Anatilimnocola floriformis: one gene and its partner. The protein of the gene in region 1 interacts with the protein of each later gene in a pairwise test. Links are inferred from orthologs where the notes say so. Each region holds a gene or a part of one and is shown on either strand. Other genes may lie near its edges.

Region 1 (10,251 bases):
CGCTCGCGCCGTAAACGCTGCCGGCTTTCACGCCGCAGCCGGAGAGGGAACTGCTCCATGCGCTCGCGAAGTGATCACGACCGAGGCTGCTGTTGATCGACGGCGTACGGCCGAATTCGCTCAGGGTGACGACGAGCGTATTTTCAAGCAAGCCCCGCTCGCTCAAATCGTCGAGCAGGGCGCTCATCACATTGTCGAGCTCGGTCACGAGTTCCAGATGCGTTTCGAAATTCTGGCCGTGGCTGTCCCACCAGGCTCGCGAGATTTTGACAAACGGCACGCCGGCTTCGACCAAGCGGCGAGCGACTAGGCACTGTTCGCCGAAGAGCGTCGGGCCGTACTTGTCGCGAATACTTTGCGGCTCTTTCGAAATATCGAAGAGCTGCTCGCTGGCCATGAGTCCGCGGACTCGAGCGTAGGATTCGTTGTGGCTGCCGAGCGATGCCGATTGCCGGCCGGCCGCGAAACGCTTGCTCAGCAGGTCGCGCAGCTCGCCACGCTGCTGATGATCGAGGTCGCTGATCTCGTCGAGCTTCCGCAGGTTCGGCGGCACGTTCCCTTCGGTGAGGAACATCGCGTTGTACCGCGCGCCGAGAAAACCAGACTGGCTCACCGCGCTGCCGCGGCCCTCGGTGGCCGTGTAAAAGCTGACGTAGTCAGGAACCTGGCTGTCGACGCGGCCCAACTCGCGAGCAAGCACGGCGCCGAGGTCGGGATACTTCACCGTCGGTTCGTCGCGTCGGCCGAGATGCATCAAGCGAGCGGCGCCGCCGTGATCAGCATTTTTCGTATCGAGCGAGCGAATGATCGTCGTGTACTTCGACAGCCGCGTGGCCATCTTCGGCATGAGCTCGCTGATCTCAACGCCGGGGACCGATGTCTTGATCGCCCGAAACGGCCCGCCCGTCGAGCGGCCCGGCTTGGGATCAAAGGTCTCCAACTGACTCGCACCGCCAGCGAGCCACAACAGAATCACCCGCTTCCCTTGCTGCTTCAATTCGCTGGCAAGGACGGGATTCTGCAGCACATTCAGTCCGGTCATATCGGCAGCAACCGCAGCTCCGGCGGCAGATGCGCCGAGGAAACCGCGACGGCTCCACGATCCACTATTTTCCGACATGGCAGACTCCATTTCAGTTTGAAGTTTGTAGTTAGGTTGCCAACTTCAAACTCTGAACTTCAAACCTATTCTTAGTAATTGAACCGGCATTCACTGCTGGTCAGCAGGGCCCACACCATCTGCTGCAACGCTTGTTCGCGGCGGTCGGCGCGGGCTTTCAAATATTGCTCAAGGGACTGCAGCTCTTCATCGGCTGGCGCCCGGCCGAAGATATTCCAAACCGCCGTGGTCGCGGCTTCTTTGTCGTCGGCGATGTCTTTCAACTTGCCGAGCAACGTGCCGCCGTCGATCCGCAGCAGTTCCTGGCTGGTTCGGCTGGCATTGCTGAACGACAGCGCTTCGTCGATGCTGACCTGAAAATCCGGGCCGGGGAGTTCGAGCTTTTCGGTGAAACTGCGGCCCGCACTTTCGAGCCCCTGCATCTTGTTGTCGAGGGCATCGCCGGCAAGTTCGGCTGCATATTGATCGGGATTGACCATCGCCACTTTGAGCGTGGTGCCGTATTGCCACGGCGTGAGCGGGCGGACTAAACCGAGAGCGAAGAGTTCGTCGCTCGGGCGTTTGGCCGCCGATTCCCAGCGGCTGCTGCGGGCGTAAGTGTCGCTCAGCAAAATGCCGCGGGTCAGGCGGGCGAGGTCGTAGTTGTGCGTCTGCAGATCGCGGGCGAGCCAGCTGAGCAATTCCGGATGGCTTGCCGGATTTTCGGAATGCATCTGATCGACAGGCATGACCAGGCCGCGGCCGAGCAAGCGATTCCAAACGTGATTGACGATCGAGCGCGTGAGGAACGAATTGGCTTCGGGCGAAAGAGCGATTTCGACGAGCTTGGCACGACGGCTGTATTCCGGCGGCGACGGCGCCTTCTTATCCTTCTTCAGCTTTTCGAGCTGCTCCTTTTCTTCCTTCTTGGCTTTGTCGTCGGGCTCTTTGTTTTCTGGTTCGTCAAACACCTGGCCGGTGAGGAACATCAGCTTGGCTTGTTTGCTTTCGCCGGCGGTCGTTTTGAAATCGACCTGGCCATACGACTTCTCTCCCATCATTTCGCCGTTCTCGAAACTGCGGACGAAGAACGACTTCATGCCGAAGTAATGGTCCTGTTTCCAATCGGCAACCAGCGGATGGTCGTGACATTGGGCACAACTCACGTTCACGCCGAAGAGGAGCGAGCTGGCTTCGGCGGTCAGCTTGTCGTGATCCTTGAGTCGGGCTTTGACGAAGTTGATGGCCCCTTTTTGTTCTTCATCTTTCTCCTGGCCGACGAGCAACTCGCGGAAGATCCGATCCCAGCTGCGATTCTCGCGAAAGGCTTCGGTCAGGTAACTGCGGAGCGAAGCGTTCGTACCATTCATCAGCAGGGCGTTGAACGCGGCAGCTTGTTCGCGAGCGAAAGCCGGTGAAGCCATGAGTCGTTCGACCAATTCGCGGCGCTTGGCGGGGTCGTTGTTTTGCTGGTAGGCCTTCACTTCGGCGGCGGTCGGCGGCCGGCCGTGCATATCGAGCAGCGTGCGGCGCAACAGGTTGGCATCGTCGGCGAGAGGCGCCGGTTCGACGCTCAGCGCCTTTTGGCGGGCAGTGATGTAATGATCGACGGCAGCTTCGATCGTGGCATCGGCCGGGAGCAATTCTTCGGCGTGCAGCAAATTCGCCAGCGCACAGCCGAAAACGAACAAAGCCAGCAGTGGTCGCTGCCAAAAAAGCATCGGTTGCTCCTCATTCGCGGCGGGAGTGGCGAACGGCCTTAGGTGGGAAATATGCGGCGGGAGGGAAGCGTTCATTCTCAGCGACGCGTCACGGTGATGCAAGCTGATTTGCGGCGAACCTCGCCACCTTCAAGTGCCGCCCCAAATCGGCGAAACTGTATCCTTCCTTCCGCATTCAGCCTTCTAACTTCTGCCCTCCCATGCAACGCCCTAAATCACATGCGATTTTCTCCCGCGCCAAGGAACTCATGCCTGGCGGCGTGAACAGTCCTGCGCGGGCCTTTGGCGGCGTCGGCGGTGAGCCGGTGGTTTTTGAGCGGGCGGCCGGCGCGTACTTGTTCGACGTCGATGGCAATCAATACATCGACTACATCGGTTCCTGGGGACCGATGATTCTCGGCCATCAGCATCCGCAAGTCGTCGCTGCCGTGCGCGAAGCGATTGAGAAAGCGTTCAGTTTCGGTGCGCCATCGCCGGGCGAGAACGAACTGTGCGAACTCATCTGCCAACTCGTACCGTCGATCGAAATGGTTCGCCTGGTGAGCAGCGGCACCGAAGCGACGATGAGCGCCATCCGTCTAGCCCGCGGCTACACGGGCCGCGATCGAATCATCAAGTTTGCTGGGAACTACCACGGCCATGTCGATAGCCTGCTCGTCGCTGCGGGAAGCTCGGCAGCGACACTCGGCGTGCCGAACTCGCCCGGTGTGACGGCTGGCACAACGCAAGACACAATTGTCTGCCGATACAACGATGTGGCCAATCTGGAAGAAGTTTTCACCGAGCACGGTTCGACGATTGCGGGTGTCATCTTCGAGCCGATTGTCGGGAATATGGGAACCGTCGTTCCCACACCGGACTTTTTGCAGACGCTGCGCGAACTAACTTGGAAGCACGGCGCGCTGCTGATTTGTGATGAAGTGATGACGGGCTTTCGCGTCTCGGCCGGCGGCGCGCAGCAACTACTCGACATCACGCCCGATATCACCACGCTGGGCAAAATTGTCGGCGGCGGCATGCCGATTGGCGCGTACGGCGGCCGCAAGGAGATCATGGAACACATTCTGCCGGCAGGCAAAGTTTTCCAGGCTGGCACGCTCAGCGGCAATCCGGTCGCAACCGCCGCGGGCATTGCCACATTGAAACTTCTGCGTGATCAGCCGCCCTATGAAAAACTCGATCAACTCGGCAAGCTGCTGGGCGATGGCTTGCTCGCCGCCGCCCACGAGGCCAAAATTCCCGCCACGCTGACCCGCGTCGGCAGCATGCTCACGCTGTTTTTCAACGACATGCAGCCGACCGATTGGGACGGCGCAAGCAAGAGCGATACCACCCGCTTTGCCCGCTACTTCTGGGGCTTGCTCAACCGCGGCGTGTACATGCCCTGCAGCCAATACGAAGCACTCTTTGTTTCTGCGGCCCATACCGAGGCGGATATTCAGCAGACAATCGACACGGCGAAGGAAGTGCTGGCGGGATTCGGGGCATAAGGCGATGACTGAATCCGAAGTGACCCAAGCTGCCCAGGCTTTAATTGAGAGTGGCTTGGCAAGAAGCAATGCAGTTGACGACTGGACTTATCAACTTGCTGCGCCTCGCCGTGATCGGCACCGACCACACGAATGGAATGTCGTTGTGCAGTGGTTCAACGAGAGCGGTAATCCGCTAGATGGTCCGGAAATCGTAATTGTCAACGATGATACCCGCAAAGCACGGCACTTCGGAGATGAATAGTGCCCGTTGTGAAAAACGCCCTTGCTTTCTACGATTAACCGCATGCCTCCCCGCCTGATTATCTGCGAACGCACGCCGCGCTGGCTCGCCGCGTGGCGGCGTGCGCTGCCGGCGGCAAGTTGGAATTGGCTGACTTCGGCGCTGTCGCTGACTCAATGCGAACAATTGCTGCGAGAACATCCGGGCTCGGTCGCCGCCGTGAGTGTTTCGGCAGAGAACTTCGCAGTTGCTCTCGCCACGCTCCATCGCTGGCAGAATGAATTGCCGCAAGTACGAACGCTCGCACTTTGTAGCGCAGATATCAGCCGCCAACCAACGGCAGTCGCGCTGCTGCAGGAAGCCGGTGTGCTGTTGGCTATTGACCGGACTCAACAATTGCCTGCCGCGGCTCGTCTCGTTCGCCGACATTTGCGCCGGCAGGCAGCGATTCAACTGCCGCTGCCTGACGCTGTTTGGCAACGTTTGCCTTGGCCGCGCCTGGCTCTAAATGCTTCACCTGTAATCAACTAACTGTTCGGATTTGTTTAGGAAAATCGGATGACTGATGTATCGCTGGCGGCCGTCGAAAAAGTGCTTGCCGAATTCAAAGACCCTGAAACCGGACGAAGCGTGACGCAAACGCAGCAAGTGCATGACATAAATCTAGCCGGCGAAAAACTGTCGCTTACGTTGGCCCTCACCACGCATTCGGCACCAATCAAGAACGAAATTCGCGATCGCCTGGCTGAATTGCTGCGCCGCCGCTTTCCGTCGCTCTACGATATCGAAATCAAACTCGCCACGCACGATCGCGCTCCAGTGAAGATCGGCCAGATCGGCCTGACTTGCAAAAGCGTGATTGCTGTCGGCTCGGGCAAAGGCGGCGTTGGCAAAAGCACGGTTGCTTCGACGATCGCGCTCGGCTTGAAGCGGGCTGGATGCAAAGTAGGCCTGATGGATGCCGACGTCTACGGCCCGAGTATTCCGCAACTCCTCGGCCTGGCTTCCGCCGACAAACCCGGCGTTACCAACGGCAAGATTCAGCCGGTGCAATTTCAAGGAATGCCCGTCATGTCGATGGGCTTTCTCGTGCCGCCCGGCGAAGCCGTCGTGTGGCGCGGGCCGATGCTGCACGGAGCCATCACACAGTTCCTTCGCGACACCGCTTGGGGTGATCTCGATTATTTGATCATCGACATGCCGCCCGGCACCGGCGACATCGCACTTACGCTCTCGCAAATGCTGCCGCTCAGCGGCGCGGTCGTCGTTTGCACGCCGCAGCAGGTCGCTCTGATCGACGCGGTGAAAGCGATCGCCATGTTCCGCAAAGTGAATATCCCGCTCCTCGGCATGGTCGAGAACATGAGCGGTTTCATCTGCCCCGACACCGGCAAACGGTACGACATATTCGGCAGCGGCGGTGCTCGTCGCGCAGCCGAAGAATTGAAAGTGCCGTTCCTCGGCGAAGTGCCGCTGAACATGCAGATTCGCATTAACGGCGACGAAGGGCTGACCCTCGGCAACTTCGACGATCCGATCGTTGGGCCGTATTTGGAAAAGATCGTCGCCACCATGGTCCGTAACATTGCCGACAGCACCATGGCCAAACCGCCGGGCATGTCGCTGCCGATGCTGGGTTAAGCTCGCCACGCGCCGCTAGCTGGGCTAAACTCTAGGCTTGATAGATTCCCGTGGGAGTGCCGGCTGCTGCCGGCGCTCCAGGCAGCTAACTCTGGGTTCGGCCTGATGCGCGCGATCGTTTACTCCTGCCTGTTCTTGGCCACGATTTGCTCGCCGGCGCTCGCCGAGCCCGCGCCGGATTTTCTGCAGCAGTTTCTTAAGTCGCACTGCGTGGCCTGTCACGGGCCTGAGAAGCAGGAAGGGAAACTGCGGCTCGACACGCTATCGACCGATTTCACGCAAGGCGATGCCGCCCGGCAGTGGATTGAAGTGATGGATCAGCTGAATCGGGGCGAAATGCCGCCGGACGAACGGCCTCGGCCTGCTGCTGCCGCGCAGCAAGAAGTGGTGAAGTGGATCGCTGCCGAACTGCGTGCCGCGGAACGAAAGTCGCGCAGTAGCGGCGGCCGCGTCGTACTACGGCGAATGAATCGCACCGAGTACGCGAATACCATTCGCGATTTGCTCGCTATCAACTTTCTCCCTGGCGAAAGCCCGCTCGATTTTCTGCCGCCCGACGGCCGAGCCGATGGCTTTGATAAAGGCTCGTCGGCGCTGCTGCTCGATCCATCGCTCCTCGACAAGTATTACGAAGTAGCTCAGCGAATCGCGGCCCAAGCCATCGTCAGCGGGCCGCCGGAGTTTGCTACGTATCGCAACCGCTTTGAGCTCGAAGACACTGCCAAGCGGGCTTCGATTCGCTACATGTGTGCTCAGCCGGGCTTTCAATGCCGCGAGCACGATGTCGTCGTTATGGAAGGTGGCACGCGGTCGTTCGATGACTTGATTTATCCCGGCACCAAGGTGAATGGCAGCCGCGGCCGGCGGATTCCCATCAAAGGAATGTATGCGGTTCGCGTGCGCGCTGCCGCCGATCGGGCCGGCAAGGACGAACCGGTCACGATGCAGGTCATCCGCGAAGGTGGCGGCGAAGGCGTGCTGCTCGAGACTGTTGTCGATGCTCCTGAAAGCGATCCGAAGGTCTACGAAGTGATCATGCCGCTCGGCATCGATGGCGGCGAGTTCTCAGTCCGCATCGGCAAGCCGACGCGTTTCCGCGGCTACAGCCAAGCCTATGGTCACATGGAACGAGCGATCGAAAAAGCAGGCAACGAGCAGAACTTCGCCGAGATCATGCGGATCCGCGGCCGGATGCTGGCCGAAGGAATTGTTTCTGGCAGCATGCCCAACCCTGACGTGCTCGATCTGACGAAGGTCCCCAAGCTGTTTATTGATTGGATCGAAATCGAAGGGCCGCTGTACGAACAATGGCCGCCGAAGAGTCACGAGATCGTGCTCGGTCACGAGCCAGACGCGGCGCAAGATATCGCGCGAGTGCGAACGGTTTTTACAAACTTTCTCCCTCGCGCGTTCCGCCGCCCAGTGACTGCTGAAGAAGTGGAGCCCTTCGTCAAACTCGTGCAGCAAGAGTTGGAATCGAAAACAGCCTGGGAAGAAGCGATCCGCGTCGGTCTCGCCGCGGTTCTCACTTCGCCGAAGTTCATCTATTTGTTCGAGCCGAGTAGCGAGTCGCGGCGCGAGCTCACTGACCATGAACTGGCTTGTCGTTTGTCGTATTTCCTCTGGTCGAGCATGCCGGATGACGAGTTATTTCAATTGGCTGCGGCCGGCAAGTTGCGAGATCCCAAAACGCTTGCCGCTGAAACCTCACGGCTGCTGAAACATAAAAACAGCCGAGCACTGGTCGCTGGCTTTGGCGCCCAGTGGTTGCGGACGGAAGAGTTCCGCAACTTCAAGCCGGACGAAAAACTCTACGCGGCCTACAGCGAAAAGCTCGGCGCCGCGATGGTGCAGCAGTCTCTATCGTTCTTCGAACATGTGCTGCGTAATGATTTGCCGGTTGCGAATTTTCTCGATAGCGACTTCACGCTGCTCAATGAACGGCTAGCAACTTTTTATGGCATTGCTGATGTCAAAGGTGAAGACTTCCGCGCCGTGAAACTCCCTGCTGATTCGCGGCGCGGCGGCTTGCTCGGCCAGGCCGGCGTGATGCTGCGCGGCAGCGATGGGAATCGGACGAAACCGGTTACCCGCGGCGTGTATGTGCGCGAAGTGCTGTTCAATGATCCGCCCGATCCGCCGCCGCCGAATGTCGGAGAAATCGAACCTAATATTCAGGGCAAGAACCTGACCGTCCGCGAACGGCTGCTGCAGCATCAGCAGATCGAGGCCTGTGCGGCCTGCCATCGCGGTATCGATCCGTATGGCCTCGCGCTCGAAAACTTCAATGTCATCGGCCAATGGCGCGAAGAGCAGGACGGCGAAAATTTTCGCAACAGCCGACTAAAGCCGAAGATCGACGCCAGCGGGAAGCTGCCCAACGGCGAATCGTTTGCGAACTTCACGGAGTTCAAGAATCTGCTTAAGCAGCAACATCCTCGCTTCCGTCAGGCCTTGGCGGAAAAGCTCCTCAGCTATGCGCTCGGTCGGCCCGTGGAACCGCTCGATCGACCAACAATCGATCACATGACAGCCGCTGCAACCACGAGCGATGATTCGCTTCGCAGTTTGATCCAAGCCCTGGTGACCAGCGAATCCTTTCGCACCAAGTAGTTCATTTAATCGAGAACACGATGCCAACACCTCTTTCTCGTCGAACGCTCCTTCGTGGCGCTGGCGCACTGATGGCGCTCCCCTATCTCGACGCGATGCTGCCTGCCTCTGCTCGCGCAGCTGCTGCGGCTACGCCGCCGGCGCGGATGGGCATGTTTTATTTCGGCACCGGCATGAACATGCGGCAGTTCACGCCCGAAACTGAAGGAAAGGATTTCGAGCTCACGCGGATCCTCAAGCCGCTCGAGGCCCATCGCGGCCATTTCACGGTGCTCTCGGGAACATATCTCGAAAAGGGTGGCGGTCACGATGGCGCTTATCCATTCGCCACCAGTATTGCGAAGGACCAGAAGCAGAGCATTTCGCCCGATCAAGTGGCTGCCGAAGTGCTAGGGCGTGACACGCGATACTCTTCGCTGCAGATGTCGGTCAAACGCGGCACCGGTTTCGGTGAACAACCGCTCGCCACCATCGCCTGGAACCGCCAGGGCGTGCCGCTGGCCGCCGAAAATGATCCGCATGTATTGTTCACTCGTCTATTTCAGCCCGATACCGAACAGCAGAAGTCGCAGCAGTCGACCGAGTTCCGCCGTCGTCGTAGTGTGCTCGATCTAGTGCGCGAAGATGCCAACAAGCTGTCGCGTCAGGTTGGCACGGCCGATCGCGATCGACTCGATCAGTATTTCAATTCGGTGCGCGAACTCGAACAGCAACTCGCGCGACGAGTCGAATGGTCGACCAAAGGCAAACCCTCGCCCGATCCAGATGGCTTGCGCGACTACAGCAAAAACATGACGCCCGAGGGTGTGCCGGGCTTTTTCTACGACACCTATGCCAAGCTGATGTACGACCTGATCGCTCTCGCGCTGCAGACCGATTCGACGCGGGTGGTGACCTATGTGGTGCGCACCGAACTTGCTGGCGGCGTGTATCCGGAGTTTGGCGTGTCGAAGGACTATCACGCGTTGACGCATCACGGCAACGATCCGCAGAACCTCGAGGAACTCGCCAAGGTCGACACGATCTATATGAATCACTGGGCCTATTTCCTAGGCAAGCTCCGCAGCATCAAGGAAGGGGATCAAACCCTGCTAGATCGCACGGTGCTTGGATTTTCCAGCGGCATGGGGATCGGCCATAGCAAGGATTTGCTGCCGACCGTCATCTCTGGCGGCAGCGGACTCGGCATCGCGCATCAGGGGCATCTCAAGCTCGACAAGACGCCGCTCAGCAGCGTCTGGCACACGATGATCGATCGCGTCGGCGCGTCGCCCGCGGGACAATTCCAAGACAGCACGGGCGTGATCAAAAAGTTGATTTCAGCATGAAAACGCTCGCGGCACTTAGTTTGTTATTTCTCGTGGCTAACGTGAGCTTCGCCGCCGAGCCGTTGCCGCGCGCGACAAACTCGCTCGGCATGACGCTGATTGAAATACCCGCCGGTGAATTCAATCGCGGCATGAC
Region 2 (10,215 bases), on another replicon or contig:
TCGCGAGTAGCCCAGCGAGCGCGATGCTGCCGACACCTTGGCCGAGGTTTTGGAGAAAGTCGCGGCGGGATTGCATGGTTCGCACTGTGTAGGGTGGGCCCCTGTGTACTCACGAGGCCCACCATGTTCGGCAAGTGATGGTGGGCCTCGCGGAGTACCGCTCGACCCACCCTACGATTAATCAACAAACGCAAACTCGTTCAGGTTGAGAGCAGCTCGACACGCATTCGCTAGTCCGTGCTCGCGGATGAAGACGGCGAACATTTTCTGCTCGGAGAGTGTCGGTTCTCGCGAAACGGCGAGCCGGAAGATCAAGCGCACTTGTTCGTTCGGTTCGCTCGTCGCTTTGGAAATGCGTTCCGCAAAATGGTTACTCATCGTCACCATGAAACCGTTATTGAGGAGCGCGAGCGCTTGCAGCGCGGAGAGGGATTCGTTGCGTTTGTCGACTCGCATCGAGGGATCGGCGCAGTCGAGCGTCGTCATGAAGGGCTGCGGTTGCGAGCGGACGATGAAGCGATAGATGCTGCGGCGGTGCGATTTCGGATCGTTCGGGTCGTGCAGATGATATTCGTAGTGGGGCGAGTGGGCGGGCTGATCGATGATGAAATCTTGAAAGCTCGGGCCACCCATTTTGGCGTCAAGCTTGCCAGCGACTTGCAGCGCGGCGTCGCGGATCGACTCGGCTTCGAGCTTGCGGCGGTTCATACGCCAGAGATAAATATTGCCGGCGTCGGTTTTGCGAGGATCATTCTTCAAAGTGGTAAGCGTCGCTGCATCGGGCTCCGATTGCTGCTGATACGTACTGCTGGTGACGATCAGTCGATGAAGGTCTTTGAGCGATTGGCGGCCATCGCGAAACTCGACCGCGAGCCAATCGAGCAGTTCGGGATGCGACGGCAGTTGGCCCATGCGGCCGAAGTCGTTCGGCGTATCGACGATGGCCCGGCCGATGTGATATTGCCAGACGCGATTGACGATGCTTCGCCAGGTGAGCGGATTCCGCTTGTCGGCGAGCCAGTGGGCGAGGGCAGCGCGGCGGTCGCCTTCCGTGTGATCGGCGGCGAGCGAAAACTCACCGGGCCAATTCGGCAAGCAACTGAGTGCGGCGGGCGTGACTTCTTCACGCGGATTTTTCACGTCGCCGCGATGCAGGACAAAGATCTTCCGCGGCTCACCTTGTTTGCCGCCAGTACCCGCAAAGTTGCCACTGCCGGAGTGAACAGTGCCGGCGTAGACGACATTCGGCGGCGTGAGCTTGGCGAGTTCGACAGCGGCGGCGTCGAGTTTTCGTTGATTCTCTTCGCTGGCGTTTTGCGTTTCTGCGGGAATGATGCGCGCGAGCAGCTCCTGCCGTTGCTCTACAAGCTCGTCGAGCTTCTTGCCGTTATTACTTTCTTGAGCACCAGGATAGATACCATCGACGAGATTGGTCTGCCGCCAACGAGGACCGGCTTCGATGGAATCGAGCGCCGTGACCTTCGCGCCGGCGGCGATGTTTTTGCCCGCAGCATCGAAGACCTGCAGTTCGGCGAGGGCGAGCATGTAGTCATTCTGCCGCAGCGCGAGCTTTGTTGCCGTGAAGCGAATGTAGCGGGCGCGCTTGGATGCGAACTTAACCGTCTGCGGAGTTGTGCCCGGATTGGCGAGGTCGTTTGCTGTTTGATCGACGAGCACCTTGCTGGTTTTGAAAGTGGCATCGTCGCTGCCTTCGATGCGAAAGCGCACAGGAAAACCGAAGCCGGCGCCGATCTGATTGAAGTTGTCGTAGCAACCGACGTACGTCAGCGCGGCAATCTCGCGCGATTCGCCCAGATCGATTTGCACCCACTTTTCCGTGTCCGCTTTGGGAGCGAGTTGGCTGTGATAGCCGTACTCGGGGCGCAGGCCGGTCGGCGCGGTTTGACGCGCAGCGGCGATGGCCTGATCGAGTGCGGTGAGCTCCGCGCCGCCAAGTTGCTTGATTTTAGCATCGAGCGTTTTCTTCGCTTCGGTCAGTTCACGTTGCTCCCTTTCGAGCGCAGCGTAACGATCCATCACAGCAGGATCGGCGTGATACTTTCGATCAGCGCGATCGACGGCGGCGAAGACGGCTTGGAGGCGGTAGTAATCGACTTGCTTGATCGGATCGAACTTGTGGTTGTGACATTGAGCGCAGCCGATCGTGAGACTGTTGAACGTGCCGATGGCGTTGCTCACCATGTCGTCGCGATCGAGATGCCGGGCGACCTTGCCATCGAGCTTGGTCTCCGGCACTTCAGCATGGCCGATGAAATCCCAGGGCCCGGCCGAGATGAAGCCGAGGGCTTCGATGCCGTCGATGGTGTTCGGGTAAAGAACATCGCCGGCGAGTTGCTCCTCGAGGAAGCGGACGTAGGGCTTGTCCTGATTCAGGGCCCGAATGACGTAGTCGCGATACGGCCAGGCATTGCGGCGGGGTTGATCTTTGTCGTAGCCGTGCGTCTCGCCGAAGTGAACGACGTCGAGCCAATGGCGGGCCCAACGTTCGCCGTAGTGAGGCGATTCGAGCAGCCGATTGACGAGTTTTTCGTAGGCTTGCGGATCAGGATCGCGGACAAAAGCATCGGCTTCTTCGGGCGACGGCGGCAGGCCGATCAGATCGAAATACAACCGGCGAATAAGCGCACGGCGATCGGCTTGCGGCGACGGCGCAAAACCCTGCTCACGCAACTTGGCGAGGATGAAAGCGTCGATTGGATTTTTAGTCCACGCGCGATCTACGGCCGTTAGTTGCGGCGGTTCAGGACGAGCCAGCGTTCGCAGCGACCACCAATTGTTATCGGCGAGGCTGCGGTCTTCGAGTTTTCGTTCGGCGGGCCAAGGTGCACCGGCAGCGATCCAACGACTGATGGCGGCGACTTCATCGGCCGTCAGCTTGGACCCTTTCTTCGGCATGGCTGGTTTGTCGCCGCTGACCATATCGAGCAACATGCTGGCCGCTGGTTTGCCCGCTTCGATTGCGACGCCGCTTTCGCCACCCGCGAGCAGGTCGGCCCGCGACTGCAGCGACAGGCCACCCTTCTTTTCATCGGCCTGGTGACACTCGACGCAGCGGCGCTCGAAGATCGCAGCCACGGCGGGAAAGGTCGTGTCGGCGGCTTGCACTTGCGTCACCGTCAGCAGCAGCAAGCAGACTCGTTGAAATGTCGTGATCGAGACCATTCTTCGCCCTCGGCAACTTATCATACAAGTTGAAAGGTACGCGAACACGCTTGCTATGTCAATATTTCGGCTGAAGCGATGCCTCACACCGCAAGTTGACCTGGATCGCCGCTACTTATACGATAAGTTGATTATGCCCACCCGAACTACCAAACGCCGCCAGACCACCGCCGCCAAAACTCGCACGCGAGGAGTTCTGGCCGGTTCCAATCGCGTCGAAGAAGTCGTGGTGCGCCTGCGCGAGCAGATCGTCAGCGGCAAGCTGACGGCCAATGACTCGCTGCCGTCCGAAGGAGATCTGGCAACCACGTATCGCGTCTCGCGCACGGTCATTCGCGAAGCGATGCGGATTCTCTGCACCCAGGGACTCGTCGAGATTTCGCAGGGTCGTCGGCCGCGCGTGAAAGGGGCCGATCCGCAGGCGGCGATTGTTAGTCTCGATGCGTTATTGAGTCGCGGCAGCGGCTCGCTGCAACATCTGACCGAGGTTCGCCTGCCGCTCGAGGTGGAAATCGCCGGTCTCGCCGCGGAACGAGCGACGGCAGAGCAGCTGCAAGCGCTCGCACAAACCAACGATCAATTGGCCAGCGCCAATTCGCTGGAAGAATGCATCGAAGCCGATATCGCCTTTCACCGGGCACTAGCAGCGGCCACGAACAATCCGCTGTTTGTGCTGCTGCTGGAAACGGTCGCGCAATTGCTGCGTGAATCCCGCCGCCGCACGCTCACGCAGTCGGGCACGCAACTGGCTTGGGAGGAGCATGTGAAGATCTATCAAACGGTCGCCCAGCACGACCCGGCTGCGGCCCGCGAAGCCATGCGCCAGCACATGCGGTTGATCAAGCGGGACCTGGCGGGCTTGGCCCAAAGTGGGGTTAGTGAAAAATGACAAAAATTTGCATTAATCTCGTTGAAAGTGACGTCCGAGGCTAAGATATTGAAGCCTTGCTCTCACTCCTCTTGTCAGGCTGCTCTCATGTTCCAACTCAAAAATCGCTGCAGACTTGGGTTTACTCTCGTCGAATTGCTGGTGGTCATTGCCATCATTGGCGTGCTGGTGGCGTTGCTATTGCCGGCAGTACAAGCCGCGCGCGAATCGGCGCGACGGTCGCAATGCTCGAACAACATGAAACAGTTGGGGCTCTCTGCCCATAATTTCGCCGATGTGAATAACTCGCGGTTGCCGCCGTTCGTGCAAATCATCAACCCGCCGACACCTTCTCAAACCGACACTCTAAGCGCCTATCGCACACCTGGCTTTGGGCCCAATTGGGTCGTGCTGATGCTGCCGTATTTCGAACAGCGGGCTCTATATGAACAAAATGCGACGGGCATCAATAACTTCGTTGCCAGCGCCGGCACGGATCAATCGTGGCGGAATGTGCGCCTGGAGCAAGGAACGACTACGGCCATCAAGCTTAAAAACATGATTTGCCCAACCGACCTGAACAGCGTGAAGCCCTTCTCGTTGAATGGCGGCAGTTGGGGTCGCGGCAACTATGGCGCAAATGGCGGACCAAGCTGGCTGTCGTTCGCGGTGGATGGAACTTCGCAGGCGACTTCATTCGGCGGCGGCTGCTTCGGCATTAATAAGAGCCCGACATTGACCGAAATCAGCAACGCTGACGGTACCGCAAACACCATCATGATTCACGAGATCCGACAGGGTCTTACCGACAACGACCGTCGCGGCGTGTGGGCGATGGGCGTGGGGGGCTCGAGCGTCACGGGTGCGTTTTCCCAAGGAGATGCGACCGTTCCGAATGACACCCTTGAGTATTCCGACGACATTGAAAACTGCAACGACGTGCGAACCTCGCTGGGCGTAGGCAATTCCGGTCTCGGCAAACTTCGCATGGGTTGCTCGAACGACAACTTGCCCAACAACTGGCCCAACTGGCAGGCTCAATCACGCAGCTTGCACCCGGGCGGCATTCAAGCTTGTTTTGGTGACGGCGGTGTTCGCTTCATCAGCAACACGATTGCCCAAACCACTTGGCAGGCCATTTGCGGCCGTAACGATGGCGAAATAGTAACGACCAGTTATTAATTTCACGTCCGCTGCATTTCCAAGAAAACAATTTCGTTTTCTTCCGAGTCTAGGTTCTGAGAAAGCTCTTTTGATGCCCTCGCAGATTTCGATTCAACATGCCGCTTCTTGGTTGCTCGGCGTTGTCTGTTTGCTTTCGCTGACTGGCTGCAGCGAAAAGCTGGTGACGGTCAAAGGAAAAGTGTTGAATAATCAGCAGCCCCTGCCGCTTAGTCCGACGGGCTCGGTTCAGGTGACGTTGATTCCCGATGTCCCGCCAGGCTCGCCCTATACAACTTATCCGGGCCGCGCCGACGCCACCGGTAGCTTCGCCATCGAAGAGAAGGTGAAGCCGGGCAAATATCGAGTGGCCGTGGAACACAATGATCCACTGCCGGGCACCGACAAGCTGATGGGTAAGTTCTCGCCCGCAAATACAAAGATCGTTCGCGAAATCGTCGACGAAAAAACGCCGCTGTCGATTGATCTGTCGATGCCCTAAGCGAAACTAGGCACGCTTGATCAGCCGCAAGATCGCAATAAAGATCACCGCGCCCACGGTCGCCGTGATCAGGCTGCCGAGCAAGCCGCCGGCGGCGATGCCGATGAGGCGGAAGAACCAGCCGCCCACAATTGCGCCGATGATGCCGAGCAGCAAGTCACCCAGGAGGCCATAGCCGCCTCCCTTCATAATGACTCCGGCTAGCCAACCCGCGACGATGCCGATGATGATGAACCAGAGAATATCCATGGCAGGTGGACCTCGTTGAAAAGTGCTTTGGGCTAACTGGCTAGTTGCACCAGCGGCAGCGGCTTTGGTTTGCGATTGGCGGCGACCGCGCGGGCTTCGTGATCGAGCGAGAGGAGTTCGTAATGCACGTTGCGTTGACGCGGCGTGTAGCCGAGCTCGGTGATCGAGTCGCGAATTTGATCGAGCGTCAGGAAGTGAACAGTGCCGGCTTCGGCGACGACGTTTTCTTCGATCATCAGGCTGCCCATGTCGTTCGCGCCGAAGAGGAGCGCGAGCTGCCCGATCTTCATTCCCTGCGTGACCCAACTGCTTTGAATGTTGGGGAAGTTGTCGAGATAGAGACGGCTGACGGCTTGGGTCTTGAGATATTCGAACGAACCGGCTGGCGGAATGTGGGCCATGTCGGTGTGATCGGGCTGGAAGGTCCAGCAGATAAACGCCGTGAAGCCGTGCGTTTCGTCTTGCAGCTGGCGGAGGCGTTCGAGATGTTCGATGCGCTCGGCGAGCGTTTCGATGTGGCCGAACATCATCGTCGCGCTGCCACGGCCGCCGAGCTCGTGCCAGACGCGCATCACGTTCAGCCAATCGTCGGTCATCACCTTGCCGCGCGTCATCGCGCCGCGAACACGATCGACGAGGATCTCGCCACCACCGCCCGGCAAGCTGCCGAGGCCGGCTGCTTTCAAGCGTTCGAGCACGGTACGCAGCGGCAGCTTGTTCACTTTGGTGAAGTGATAGATTTCCGGCGGGCTGAAGGCATGCGGATTGATCTGCGGGAAGTTGCTACGAATGTCGTGTAGCAGCTCTTCGTACCACTCCAGTTTGTAGTCGGGATGCAGGCCGCCTTGCATCAGGATTTGATCGCCGCCGAGCTCGGCAGTCTCGCGAACTTTTTGCAGCAGCTCCGCCCGATCGAGCACATAGCCTTCGGGCGATTTCGGTTTGCGATAGAACGCGCAGAAATCGCAGACGGCAGTGCAGATGTTGGTGTAGTTGATATTCCGATCGATGTTGTACGTGCGGATCGGCTCGGGATGGAGACGACGCGTCACGGCATCAGCAGCACGGCCGATGGCAGCGAGGTCGTTCGATTGCAGCAGCGCGAGGCCTTCTTCCGGAGTGATCCGCTGGCCGGCGACTGCTTTGCTGAGAATAGTGTCGATCATGTGAGGGTCGGAATGGAGTCGGGCAACTTGATGCCGGCTGGAGCCAGGTCGAGGCCGACGGCGTGTTGATAATAAAGTCGCAGGCCGGCGAGCTCGCGCGGGCCCAGCGTGAAATGCAAGTTATCGCGCAAGTAGCGCAGGCATTGATCGTAACTCAGTTCGTACCGCGATGCTTCGGCCCGCGCGATCTGCGTGAGATGAGCGACGCCCTGATCGCGAGCGGCAGAAAGTTTCGCGGCGAGCTCGGCGGTATCGATGCCAGGCCGGGCAACCCACATCGCGAAGACGAACGGCAGTTCGGCCCAGCGGCACCAAACATCGCCGAGGTCCCAAATTTCGACAAACTCCGACGCGGGCGGATGCATCGCCCGATCGCCGATGACGAGGATCGCGTCGGCAGGAGATTCTTCCCAAGGAGACCCGATCGGCAACGGCAGCAACTGCGGAGTTACTTCGTGGCGTTCCTTCAGCAGGATTTGAATGAGGGCGGCGCTCGTGCGTGAGCCTTCGTCGAGGGCCAGCGTTTTGATTTCGGCAATCGGCTTGCGGGCGAAGAGCTTCACGCTGAAGACGGGGCCGCGGCAGCCGATGCAGGCGTCGGAGATGATCGTGTAGGCAGGGTTCTGGAAGAACTCGACCGAGGGTATCAAGGCAACATCGAGCTCGCCGGCGGCCAGCCGATCGGCGAGACGACTGGGGAGGTCGAAAATGAGATCGATACCATCTCCGGACGCTGGCAGGTTGTAGACCAGCGGTTTGGTGTTCAAGTAGGAGACGGCGCCGACTTTCATGATCGAGAATTCCTTAGCCTTTACCACTGAGTAACCTAACTGACTAACCGTTAATCGCTTGGTGAGTTAACTCGCTGCTCGACCCCTCACCCCAGCCCTCTCCCCGCAGCGGGGCGAGGGAGCTTACGAATGCTGCGCATTCTCCTAATTTTCGTGCCCTTTTCTCTCGCCTCTCGCCTCGTCCCTCACTCCGCATCTTTCCGCACGCTGAATTCCAACTTCCACCGCTGCGGTTCTGCCGCGGGGCGGGTGCTGGCGCACCAGAGTTCGAAGACGCCGAGCTCGGTGATGTCGGATTGGAAGCGGACGGGGACGTAATCTTCGGTGGTGGCTTCGTCTTTGGAAAGGGTGACTTCCATCGAGTCGGTTTCAGCTAGCTCGTTGTCGTCCCACGAATTGAGCAGGTCGCCCGGCTTGTCGTTTTTGCGGGTCGGCGAGCTGAAAAAGCGGAAGTCCGCCGGTTCGCCGACGACGAGGCCGATTTCGCCCGAGGGAACGTCGACGCTGGTCCCTTCTTCCATGCCGAAGGGGACGACGCACAGGGCCCGCAACGGCCGGGGTGCGCCGGGAATCGCCAGGCCGGCCGTTTCGATGCCGACGTAATACGAGCGGGCAGTGCCGCCGCGGATTCGCACGCCGCCGTGGAGCTTGGCCCAGCCGTAGTAAGCAGCGCCGCGAGCGACGCTGTGATCAAGGTCTTGTTCGCCGGTGAGGATCTTGGCGGGGCGATCGGGAGCCCACTGGGCGAGAACATCCATCAGCCGATCGCGGAAGGGCGCCGCTTTGAAGACACCGCCGTTGAAGAGAACATGCGTCGGCTGGACTGCGTTGCCGTTTTCGCCGTGGGCGGAAAGGAACGCCGCGAGATGCCGAGTGACGGCGGTATCGGATTCAAACGGCAGGCCGATTTCTTGAAAGCCCGATTGGCGACGGCGGGCTGGTTTTTCCGTGAGGGCGACTTTTGGGAAGAAGCCTTCCAGGAGTAAATCAGCGGCAGCAGCACGTTCGACATCAACGGTGATCGTGCCGCCGATCAACTTACTGCCGCGACCGAGCACGCTGATCGGGTGCTTCTTCGGCCCTTCTTCCGGCAGCAGTGTTTCCTTTGCAGTGCGGCAGGAGTGCCAGAGGGAAACGGACTGCCAGGGATCGAGCTTCGTCCCCTTTTCGCCGAACTTGCCGGCGACGTAGTGGGCCAGCGCGAGATCCATGTTGTCGCCGCCAACTAGCAAGTGATCGCCGACGGCGATTCGGCGCAGCATCAGTTCGCCGCGCTCTTCGGCTACGCCGACGAGGGTCAAGTCGGTGGTGCCGCCGCCGACGTCGCAGACCAGCAGCGTTTCGCCGACTTTCACCGTCTTTCGCCATTTGTCGCCCATGCTCGTGAGCCAGGCATAAACGGCGGCTTGTGGTTCTTCGAGCAGGACGAGCGCCTGTGGCAAACCGGCGGCGAGGGCGGCTTCGCGAGTCAGTTCGCGGGCGGCAGCATCGAACGATGCGGGCACCGTGAGCACGACATGCTGACTGGCGAGCGGGGCGTTGGGGAAGGCATTTTCCCATGCCGAGCGGAGGTGTTCGAGGTATTTCTTCGTCGCCGTAACGGGCGAGACCTTGGCGACTTCGGCGGGAGCGTTCCAGGGGAGGATCGGTTGGTGGCGATCGACCCGGCTGTGGCAGAGCCAGCTTTTGGCCGCGGTCACGGTTCGCTGCGGGGCATCGGCAGCCTGGCGGCGGGCCATTTCTCCGGCGACCTGCGTTTGACCGGCTTGCCAGGGGAGATCGAGGGTTCCGCCGGCGGCTTCCTGATCGGGAGCCAGGTAGAGGAACGACGGCAAGGAGGTCCGGTTTTCGAGCGTTCCCGGTGCGGTGAGCTGGGGAATCTCCAGCAGTTCCACCTGCGGCTTTTCGGCGTTGATCGGGGCGTAGGCGATGACGCTGTTGGTCGTGCCGAGATCGATACCGACTACATATTGGGCGGACATATTGTTATTAGCTCAAATTCGGGAAGCAGACAGGCTGGAAGCCTATCCTACGGGCACTCCACTTCGGCGGGTGCGACGACCAAAGCGGAATTTTGCGAGCCGGTCCAAGCCGGCAGGTTCACAGTGGTAGCTTCCCAGCCGGCGTGGGTCAGGTTGCCACGGAACGGGCCGTTGCCCGTAACGTTGCCGACGAGGCGGAAGCGAGCTGGATCGTAACCAGCTGGGACGTCGGCCTTTTCCCCTTCTGCCCCGTTCGAGACCCGCTTCAGCGCGAAGAACCGCTGCAGCACGCCGGCCGAATCGCGCAAGACGT

The links.
Region 2: the proteins of hemL (region 1) and M9Q49_RS29540 interact in binary tests that used the Escherichia coli proteins (3 or more experiments, as listed by UniProt). The link is inferred for Anatilimnocola floriformis from one-to-one orthologs.

The regions. Positions count from the first base shown.
Region 1 is NZ_JAMLFW010000001.1:4,147,486-4,157,736, reverse strand. The notes cover bases 2,349-5,165. They hold hemL (glutamate-1-semialdehyde 2,1-aminomutase), read left to right. Parts: upstream 2,349-3,020; coding sequence 3,021-4,310; downstream 4,311-5,165. Other genes in these bases: M9Q49_RS15965 (Mrp/NBP35 family ATP-binding protein), read left to right, coding at 5,092-5,165; M9Q49_RS15970 (hypothetical protein), read left to right, coding at 4,597-5,064; M9Q49_RS15975 (hypothetical protein), read left to right, coding at 4,315-4,554; M9Q49_RS15985 (DUF1549 domain-containing protein), read right to left, coding at 2,349-2,820. Outside these bases: M9Q49_RS15990 (DUF1501 domain-containing protein), read right to left, coding at 1-1,120; more of M9Q49_RS15985, read right to left, coding at 1,192-2,348; more of M9Q49_RS15965, read left to right, coding at 5,166-6,174; M9Q49_RS15960 (DUF1592 domain-containing protein), read left to right, coding at 6,280-8,787; M9Q49_RS15955 (DUF1552 domain-containing protein), read left to right, coding at 8,808-10,115; M9Q49_RS15950 (formylglycine-generating enzyme family protein), read left to right, coding at 10,112-10,251. UniProt on the Escherichia coli protein: Aminomutase that catalyzes the transfer of the amine group on carbon 2 of glutamate 1-semialdehyde to the adjacent carbon 1 to form 5-aminolevulinate.
Region 2 is NZ_JAMLFW010000002.1:1,204,614-1,214,828, forward strand. Bases 2,414-5,194 are described here. They hold M9Q49_RS29540 (FadR/GntR family transcriptional regulator), read left to right. Parts: upstream 2,414-3,316; coding sequence 3,317-4,072; downstream 4,073-5,194. Other genes in these bases: M9Q49_RS29535 (DUF1553 domain-containing protein), read right to left, coding at 2,414-3,183; M9Q49_RS29545 (DUF1559 domain-containing protein), read left to right, coding at 4,160-5,194. Also shown: M9Q49_RS29530 (DUF1501 domain-containing protein), read right to left, coding at 1-76; more of M9Q49_RS29535, read right to left, coding at 178-2,413; more of M9Q49_RS29545, read left to right, coding at 5,195-5,233; M9Q49_RS29550 (hypothetical protein), read left to right, coding at 5,307-5,714; M9Q49_RS29555 (GlsB/YeaQ/YmgE family stress response membrane protein), read right to left, coding at 5,721-5,963; mqnC (cyclic dehypoxanthinyl futalosine synthase), read right to left, coding at 5,996-7,129; M9Q49_RS29565 (menaquinone biosynthetic enzyme MqnA/MqnD family protein), read right to left, coding at 7,126-7,920; M9Q49_RS29570 (Hsp70 family protein), read right to left, coding at 8,106-9,902; M9Q49_RS29575 (DUF2760 domain-containing protein), read right to left, coding at 9,950-10,215. UniProt on the Escherichia coli protein: Transcriptional activator of the glcDEFGB operon which is associated with glycolate utilization, and encodes malate synthase G and the genes needed for glycolate oxidase activity. Also negatively regulates the transcription of its own gene.